2 regions of the Shewanella sp. BJSY2023SW001 genome follow, and region 1 is predicted to be linked to the other one. Evidence: predicted binding sites of a transcription regulator. Region 1 holds the regulator's gene; the other holds the start of a gene.
What was found. Region 1 encodes LexA, which represses DNA repair genes until DNA is damaged. Its sites were predicted from a motif close to TACTGTATNNNNATACAGTA; they were not measured.
Positions count from the first base shown of each region.

Region 2: a site for LexA is predicted at 1,640-1,659, ahead of ACMHXH_RS15130 (YebG family protein). Genes of this name have one in related genera too.

Region 1 covers NZ_JBKORF010000076.1:23,352-27,639, reverse strand. Annotated here, with positions in the region: gene ctaD (cytochrome c oxidase subunit I) at 1-176, opposite strand, end outside; partial or broken gene coxB (cytochrome c oxidase subunit II) at 195-1,316, opposite strand; gene ACMHXH_RS17010 (cell division inhibitor SulA) at 1,787-2,278, opposite strand; gene lexA (transcriptional repressor LexA) at 2,275-2,895, opposite strand; gene plsB (glycerol-3-phosphate 1-O-acyltransferase PlsB) at 3,158-4,288, shown strand, end outside.
Region 2 covers NZ_JBKORF010000066.1:55,578-59,865, reverse strand. Annotated here, with positions in the region: gene ACMHXH_RS15145 (PqiB family protein) at 1-222, opposite strand, end outside; gene ACMHXH_RS15140 (paraquat-inducible protein A) at 200-838, opposite strand; gene ACMHXH_RS15135 (paraquat-inducible protein A) at 828-1,475, opposite strand; gene ACMHXH_RS15130 (YebG family protein) at 1,671-1,958, shown strand; gene ACMHXH_RS15125 (GAF domain-containing protein) at 1,972-2,430, shown strand; gene proQ (RNA chaperone ProQ) at 2,694-3,350, shown strand; gene prc (carboxy terminal-processing peptidase) at 3,381-4,288, shown strand, end outside.

The DNA.
Region 1 (4,288 bases):
ATGGCGCCCCCGATTAGGAACATGATGAAGCTGAACCAGAGATAGAGTGTGCCTATATCTTTATGGTTGGTGGTCAGCAACCAGCGCATGATCCCCTTGGGGGCGTGATGATGCTGGTGTTCCTGTTCAGTGACTTCCTGAACACCGGCTTTCGCATCTTGACTGAATGAGTTCATCTTCTTCCCCTACTGCCCGTGGTTATTGACGTCGGCGGCTTGCACTGTGTCGCCTGTGTTATTGCCCCAGGCATTGCGCTCATAGGTCACCACAGCGGCCAGTTCCTTGGCGGTAATCTGTTTGCCGAAGGCTTGCATGGCGGTGCCTGTCTTGCCATGGATCACTATGTCCAGATGGGCTGCTATTGGACCTATGGCAATAGCACTGCCCTTGAGCGCCGGGAACACCCCTTGAAGTCCGGCGCCGTTTGGCTGATGACAGGCGGCGCAGCGCGCCATATAGATCTGTTCGCCAAGCGCCATGGCTTCATCATGGCTCATGGTCTCACTGAGGGCCGCCTGAGCTTCTTCGGCGGCCGTAGCCGCGGCTTGTTTCTGCTTTGCCATCCAGGCGTCGAACTCATCTTCTGCCAGTACCTGCACCACAATCGGCATAAAGCCGTGGTCTTTACCGCAAAGCTCGGCACATTGGCCGCGGTAGATCCCCGGCTTGTCCACCCGGGTCCAGGCTTCGTTGATAAAACCGGGATTGGCGTCTTTTTTGACGGCAAAGGCGGGCACCCACCAGGAGTGGATCACATCATCTGAGGTCATCAGGAATCGGACTTTACGATTGATGGGCAATACCAACGGCTTGTCGACTTCAAGCAGGTAGTGCTCGCCCTTGGCTTCCTGGCCTTCTATCTGGGACCTCGGCGTTGCCAATATGCTGAAGAAGTCGATGTCTTCGCCGAAATAGCTGTAGTGCCATTTCCATTGCGAGCCGGTGATCTTGACCGTCAGGTCGGCATCACTGGGATCCTCCATGGCAATCAGCGTCTTGGTTGCGGGGATTGCCATCAGGATAAGGATTAAGAAGGGGATAAGCGTCCAGGCAATTTCTACCTTGGTACTTTCATGGAATTGGGACGCGACTGCCCCTTTGGATTTTCTATGGTTGATCATGGCGTAGATCATCACGCCGAATACGACCAAACCTATGGCGCAGCAGATATAAAGAATGATCATGTGCAGGTGATACACCTTGCCACTGATCTCAGTTACCCCTTGAGTCATATTCAAGGGCATATCTGCCTGAGCACCTGGAGACAACAAGCTGACGCACAACAAGGTCAGCAAAACACACAGCCATTGCTTCACAAGACATCTCCTCTGTCAATTGCATTCGCAACTACAAAGAAGAGTCACACAGTAAGTCTTTGCTCTATGCAAACTCTTCAGTTCCCAAAAAAGCAACGATGACTTCAAAGTGCGGCGGCGGTTTCACTTAGATCTAGGTATACAGGTGGTAACCACTGTTGCACTTACCGCTGAATATACTCAGCATTTCCGGCGACGGCCTTACTCGCTATAAAGCGAAATGGGACGTTCAACCTACGACGAATTGCATGGAGATAACACAATCGTTGTTCTTACATTACTTGTAGATTAAATTTTGATCAAGATCACGATATTTTCTAACTGTATGAAAGAAAAGCGTCTGTTAATCTAGAGGTGAATTCTGCGTGAGGGGCTGACCAGCGCGGCTTTGCGTCGATTTACAAGGAAAGGTATTGCACCCAAAAGGCACAGAATAAAGGCCATCCCAGGAATGGCCTTTATTCATACAATTAATGGATGGAGCGGGTAAGTTCGTTGAGGCGGTTATCCATCTCTTTCGCCTGCCGTCCTGTTTCCAGCACTATTCCCATGGCTCTGGCGTTACGGGCAACCAGCTGCAATCGACGGTTATCACGGGCATCCAGGCTGTTTATCCAACTGATCACTGCACTGGAGGTGCCGTTGGTCAAGGCTCTTTCCGTTGCCCACAGGGCTTCGATTTCATCCTTGGTGCGCACCAAGAGAACTCTATCCATTCTGACACCGGCCCTTGCTAAGGTTTCCTTGTAACCTATGTTGGCAGGGGCGTTAATCAAGACTATCCAGCGTCCCTGTTGACTCAATTGCGCCAATTGAGGGCAGAGGCGTAATAATTCCTGACGTCCCTGGCTATGGCTGGCCAAGCTGGAGATGCCGGTATGTTGCCAAGGCTGATTGCCGGCAATACTGGTGTCTGTCCACAGGCCCGGGTGTCTTGGGGCGTTGCCCGTCATTATGCTCATAGCCAGTCTCCATTGCGTATTATGCCTACCGCCAGTCCTTCAATGGTCAATGGCTGGAAAGTCAGGTCGACTTTGATTGGGGAGTAAGCCTCGTTCTCGGCATGTAGATAAACCACATTACCTTTCTTTTCAAAACGCTTCACTGTTACATCGTCTTCAACCCTGGCCACCACGACTTGACCGTTACGGGCTTCTTGTACCTTGTGAACCGCCAGGAGATCACCTTCGAGAATGCCTATGTTCTTCATGCTGTCGCCGCGTACCCGCAGTAGGAAGTCGGCGCAGGGATGGAACATGCCAGGGTCGACCTGGTAATACTGCTCAACATGCTCCTGTGCCAGTATGGGTTCCCCGGCAGCGACCTGGCCTATTAAGGGCAGACCTGCTTCTGACTCCGCTTGTTCATCATGTGACAAGCGAATACCACGAGAGGTGCCTGGCATGATCTCAATACAGCCTTTCTTTGCCAGTGCCTTGAGGTGTTCCTCTGCGGCATTGGCACTCTTGAAGCCTAACCGGGTAGCAATTTCAGCCCGGGTTGGCGGCATGCCGGTGTCGGCTATATTGCGTTTAATCAATTCCAGAATCTGTGCCTGGCGCGGTGTCAGTGGTCTCATGGTGATTCCTGTTTTTTCATACAGTACCTGTCAGTATATACAGTATTTTGATCAGCGCAAGTATTAACCAAAATTGAAACGTTTAGGGGAGGGTAAATGTTTTAACCTGTGGCAGATTTGGACAGTCAGGCTTACGAATTATGTGGAGTTCAAGGAATTTGCCAGAGGAGCTGCCGGGACCGGTTCGCACCTTCCCTAGCTAAGATTCAGGAAGTTCTGGTATTCTATTGGGCTATTGATTGTGGCTCAGACACTGAAAAACATGTCCAAACAAGATTCATTCTGGTTTAAATCACTTCGCTGGCTCCAAAGCAAGCTGGTGCATACCACTGTGGTGCCTCAGGATCCTTTCGCCGATTTGAACCTGGATCTCGCCAAGCCGATGGCCTACGTGATGAAGACGGAGTCTGTCAGTGATATCGCGGCGTTGGCGGAAGTCACCCGTAAGTTTGGTTTGCCTTGCCCTTATGAGACGCTCAAGGTTGATGATATTACCGTTCCCAGAGTCGTCTGCCTGGAAGGTGCAAAGCCCCTGTTCGGCAAGCGCAAGGGCAATAAACCTTTTCTCAGCTGTTTCACCTCTTTGCTTCATTTGCATCAGACCAATCCACAACTGGATATTCAATTGGTGCCGGTGAGTCTCTATTGGGGCCGAACTCCGGGTAAGGAAGATGACAGCATGCGCGCCGCCGTATTTGAGCGGGAAAACCCCACTTGGTTGCGCAAGTTTCTAATGATCTTGTTCCTGGGGCGAGACAACTTTGTGCAGTTTTCCAATGCGGTCTCGCTGCGGCTGATGGCCGATGAACATGGAACCGATAAAGCTATTGCCCATAAGTTGGCGCGAGTGGCCAGGGTACATTTCCGCCGTCAGCGTAAGGTGATGACCGGGCCATTACTGCCCAACCGTCAAGCGCTGTTTAATGAACTGTTGCGTTCAGAAACCCTTAAAAAGGCTATAAAAGAGGAAGCCGCAGCCAAGAAGATCCCCGAGGCCAGGGCCAGGGAAATGGCGGAGGAATATCTCGATGAGATTGCTGCCCACTATTCAGACAGCCTGGTGCGTATTGCCCAGCGGATCCTCACCTGGTTATGGAACAAGCTCTACAAGGGGATCAACATCAAGGGCGCCGAGCAGATACGCCAGCTGCATCATGATGGACATGAGATAGTTTATGTACCTTGCCATCGCAGTCATATGGATTATTTGCTGCTCTCCTATATTCTCTATTTTCAGGGTATGGTTCCGCCTCATATCGCCGCCGGTATCAACCTGAACTTCTGGCCTGCCGGGCCTATATTCCGCCGTGGTGGTGCCTTCTTTATCCGCCGCAGTTTCAACGGTAATAAACTCTATACTGCAGTGTTCCGTGAGTATCTGGATCAGCTGTTT
Region 2 (4,288 bases), on a different contig from region 1:
GATATCCACCACCTTGCCGACGGTCAGGCCCTGATAGCGCACCAGTGTCTTGCCCACATCCATACCGCTGGCACTGGGGAAGTGGATCCGCACTTCAATGCCGGACTCCTTAATGCTCTTCAGCCCCAGCCAAGCGCCTAAAGCCAACGCCACTATAGGTAACAGCCAGATGGGGGAAAAAAGCTTCTTTTTGACTATTTTAGGCTTTTCGATTTGCGTCATCTTCAGTGTCCAGTTGATCCCAAAGTAAACGTGTATCCAACACCTTGGCCGCAAGTTGGGTAAAGAGGATGACCAAGGCAAACGCGGTTGCCGCCGGCGCCGGTTTGGCGTCCAGCAATTGCCCCATATTAACCAGGGCAACGGTAATGGATATGACAAACAGATCCAGCATAGACCAGCGTCCAATCCATTCTATGATATGAAACCCGGCCATCATTGGCCGTTTGGGGATAGGCAGGTTGAAACTGATCGCCGTCAGATAGAAAGCCAGGCCGATAATCTTCAGCCAGGGCACCAGAATACTGGCGGTAAAGACTATGATGGCGATGGGTAACATATCCGACTGTACCAGATGGGTGATGCCGGAAAAAATGGTGTCGTAGGTGACCTTGCCCTGTTTGGTGAGCATGGTAATGGGATAGATGTTGGCCGGGATCAACAAGATGGCCGCGGTGATCAACAAAGCCCAGCTTTTTTGCAGACTGGTTTCATCCCTTAGCCTGAGCGGGTTTTGGCAGCGGCTGCAATACTCATCCTCTATCTGATTGAGTTTTTTACAGGCGGGGCAGCTGCACAGGCCCATGTCTTTGCCCTGGAGCTGCTTTTTAGCTTTCATCGAGAAAACTCCACATATGCTCCAGGTTATATTCGCGCTGCAGGAAGAGAGTCACCAAGAACAGCATGGTAAAACAAAAGGTTCCCATGCCAAAGTAAACATCAGAGAAGTCGGACAACTGAAAGGCGGAAACCAGGAAACTGATCACATAAATTTCCAGCATGGTCATTTGCGACAGCAGACCTTGCTTCTTGAGCAGCCAGGTGAGAACCCCTCGCCAGAAGTGATGCTGCACCAGACCTGCCTTGATGATCAGCACTTGGATAAAAATCGATAGGTTGAGTACTCCGGGGGCGATGACGGCCGCCACCAACACAGCAATCCCCACTATCCAATAACCTTGGTCCATCACCGCCAAGGCGCCCTGGTATGCGGTCGTGGTTCTGACACTGCCGAGAAAGTGCATTTCCAGCACGGGTAGCAGCATGGCGGGCAGATAAAACAGCAGGGCGCTGATACATAGCGCCAGCATGCCATTGATGGAGCAGTAGGGGGCATCATAAAGCGCCGTATGGCATCTTGGACAAAGCGCTCTGACGCCGGAGGGCAGGGCACGTTTGCTCACCGCCAGATCACAGGCGCGGCAGAGCACTATGCTGCAGTCCGGTTTGTTGTCGCTTGGATTATACGCTTTCAAATGCTGGATATATCCTGTTCTGGCCATGGTGACCCAAGCTTAATCGTCAACACGCTAACAGCGCTGCTTGTGGTCCATTGGAGTGAGTCGACAAAACAAACTCGCAAATACTATCAGAAAGAGCGCGTCTCTTGCATCTATAGCGCATTTTATGTCAATCTATTTACTGTATATTTAAACAGTGTGAGGAAGGTCATGGCCGTTATAACTCAGTACGTTGTGGTCAGAGAAGGGGTTGAGAAGATGACATTTACATCTAAGAAGGAGGCTGACGCCTACGATAAGATGCTCGACATCGCGGATAACTTAATCCCCTTTATCCAAGGTAGTGAATTGGAATTGGATGATAATACAACGGAAAAACTTGCTTTTTATTTAGCTTCTCATAAAGATACATTGGCGAATCTGCTCAAGGGCGCCCCGGTAAAAGCGCCGGCTCCCGCCAAGAGCAGCAAGAAAAAGACGGAATCAGAAAAAGCATAACCCGGAACCCCAGATGAAAGCTCAGTTTTACGATACGCTCAACCGTCAGGTACAGGCACTGTTTGCCGGTGAAGACGATATGATTTGTGCCATGGCCAACTTCTCTGCTTTGTTGAATGAACACCTTGAGGACATCAATTGGGTGGGCTTTTATCTGCTCAAAGGCGAGCAATTGGTGCTTGGGCCGTTTCAAGGCAAACTGGCATGCACCCGAATTCCAATGGGTAAAGGTGTCTGTGGCACCGCGGCTGCCAAGGCCGAGACTCAGTTGGTTGAGGATGTACATCAGTTTGCCGGACATATCGCTTGTGATGCCGCCAGTAACTCGGAAATTGTGATCCCTGTTTACCAAAAGGGTGAGCTGATTGCCGTACTGGATATCGACAGCCCCAGCCTGTCGCGTTTCGATAAAGAGGATCAAACCGGACTGGAGAGCCTGGTGCAGAGTCTGGAAAAGTGCTTATTTGGTTAATTCCCGTACAATCTGCCACAATTGATGGTCGCAATAAGGCGCACGCAGCTTATAATAGGCGGCTGCTCTGAGGGCCAAATGACCGTTTGTGGTGCTTGGTCGTATCAGGCTGAAATGTTAAGTTTTGTGTCATGCCTTTGGCTATGGCTGAATGCATGCTAATTTGTACGTTATCCCCCAAGGGGTTAACGAAGATGAACGACGCCGTGAGTACAGCAGACCTAACTGACCACTGACGTCCCCTGTTAACTGTGGAAGTAATGATGGAATCAACAGAAAAGTTGACCGACACCAACGCTATTCTGGCGTATTTGTATGAAACATTTCCTTTGTGCTTTATCGCTGAAGGAGAAACCAAACCACTGAAGATAGGACTGTTTCAGGATTTGGCTGAAAGGTTGGCTGATGATTCCAAAGTCAGTAAGACCCAACTTAGGGTCGCCCTGAGACGCTACACCAACAGTTGGCGTTATCTTAAGTGCATCAAGGAAGGCGCACAGCGAGTGGATCTCGATGGTAACCCTTGCGGCGAGCTGGATCCGGAGCATATTGAACATGCCAAGGCCACGCTGAAAGAGAGCCAGGAAAAGGCCAAGGCCCGCCGTGCGGCTGAGCCTGCCAAAGAAGGCGAAGCCAAGAAAAACAGGCCTGCGCGCAAGCCACGTCCTCAGGGGGATAAGCCCCGCAACGAGCGTCCTCGTAGTGACAAGAAAGTGGCCCGCAAGCCGAAGCCCGCTGCTCCAGCCGTGGAACTGGTTCCAGCCGTGTTGGAAGAGCTGAAACCTTCACAGCGAGTGAATGTCAAATTGGGTATGACGCCGGTAGCCGGTGTGATCCTCGACATCAATAAAGAAGATGTTCACGTTCAACTGGATTCCGGGCTGTCAGTCAAGGTCCGTGTGGAACATATTCTGCTGTAAAATCATCAAATAGAAAGGAGTAACTTGCTGATGCGAAAATTTATTCTTGCTGCATCGATCGCCAGTGTCTTTATGGGTTCCCAGGCGCTGGCTATCTCACCGGCAGTCCCGGTCAGCGAGTTACCCCATCTGCAACAGGAGCCGCAACACAAGGTTGCCAGTAAAAGGATAACCGGCCTGTTCAGTCGCTCCCATTATCACAGATTCGATCTGGATGATGCTTTTTCTCAGCAGATCTTCAAGCGCTACCTCGAACAGCTTGACTATCGCCGCAATGTATTATTGCAGAGCGATATCGACAGCTTTAAAGTCTATGCCAACCAGTTTGACGATATGGTGCGTAGCGGCGATCTGGAACCTGCGTACAAGATGTACGATCTGGTGCAGCAGCGCCGTTATGAGCGTTTTGTCTATGCCTTGAGTTTGCTCGATAAAGAGATGGACTTTGATCAGGCAGGCGATGCTTATGTCTTTGATCGTAAAGATGCCGCCTGGCCCAAGGACGAGGCAGAGCTCAATGAGCTGTGGCGTCAGCGGGTCAAGTACGATGCCCTTAACCTTAAGCTTACCGGTAAAGAGTGGCCGGAGATTGTTGAAATGCTGGGTAAGCGCTACAACAACGCCATCAAACGCCTGAAGCAAACCAACAGCGAAGACGTGTTCCAGGGGCTGATGAATGCCTTTGCCCGCAGTGTCGAGCCGCACACCAGTTATCTGTCTCCCCGTAATGCCGAACGTTTCCAGATGGAGATGAACCTGAGCCTGGAAGGGATAGGTGCCGTGTTGCAGATGGAAGATGACTACACGGTTATCAAGAGTCTGGTGGCTGGTGGCCCGGCAGCGCTGAGTGAGAAGTTGGCGCCGGAAGATAAAATTGTCGGTGTGGGTCAGGAAGGCAAGGAGATGGTCGATGTGATCGGCTGGCGTCTGGATGACGT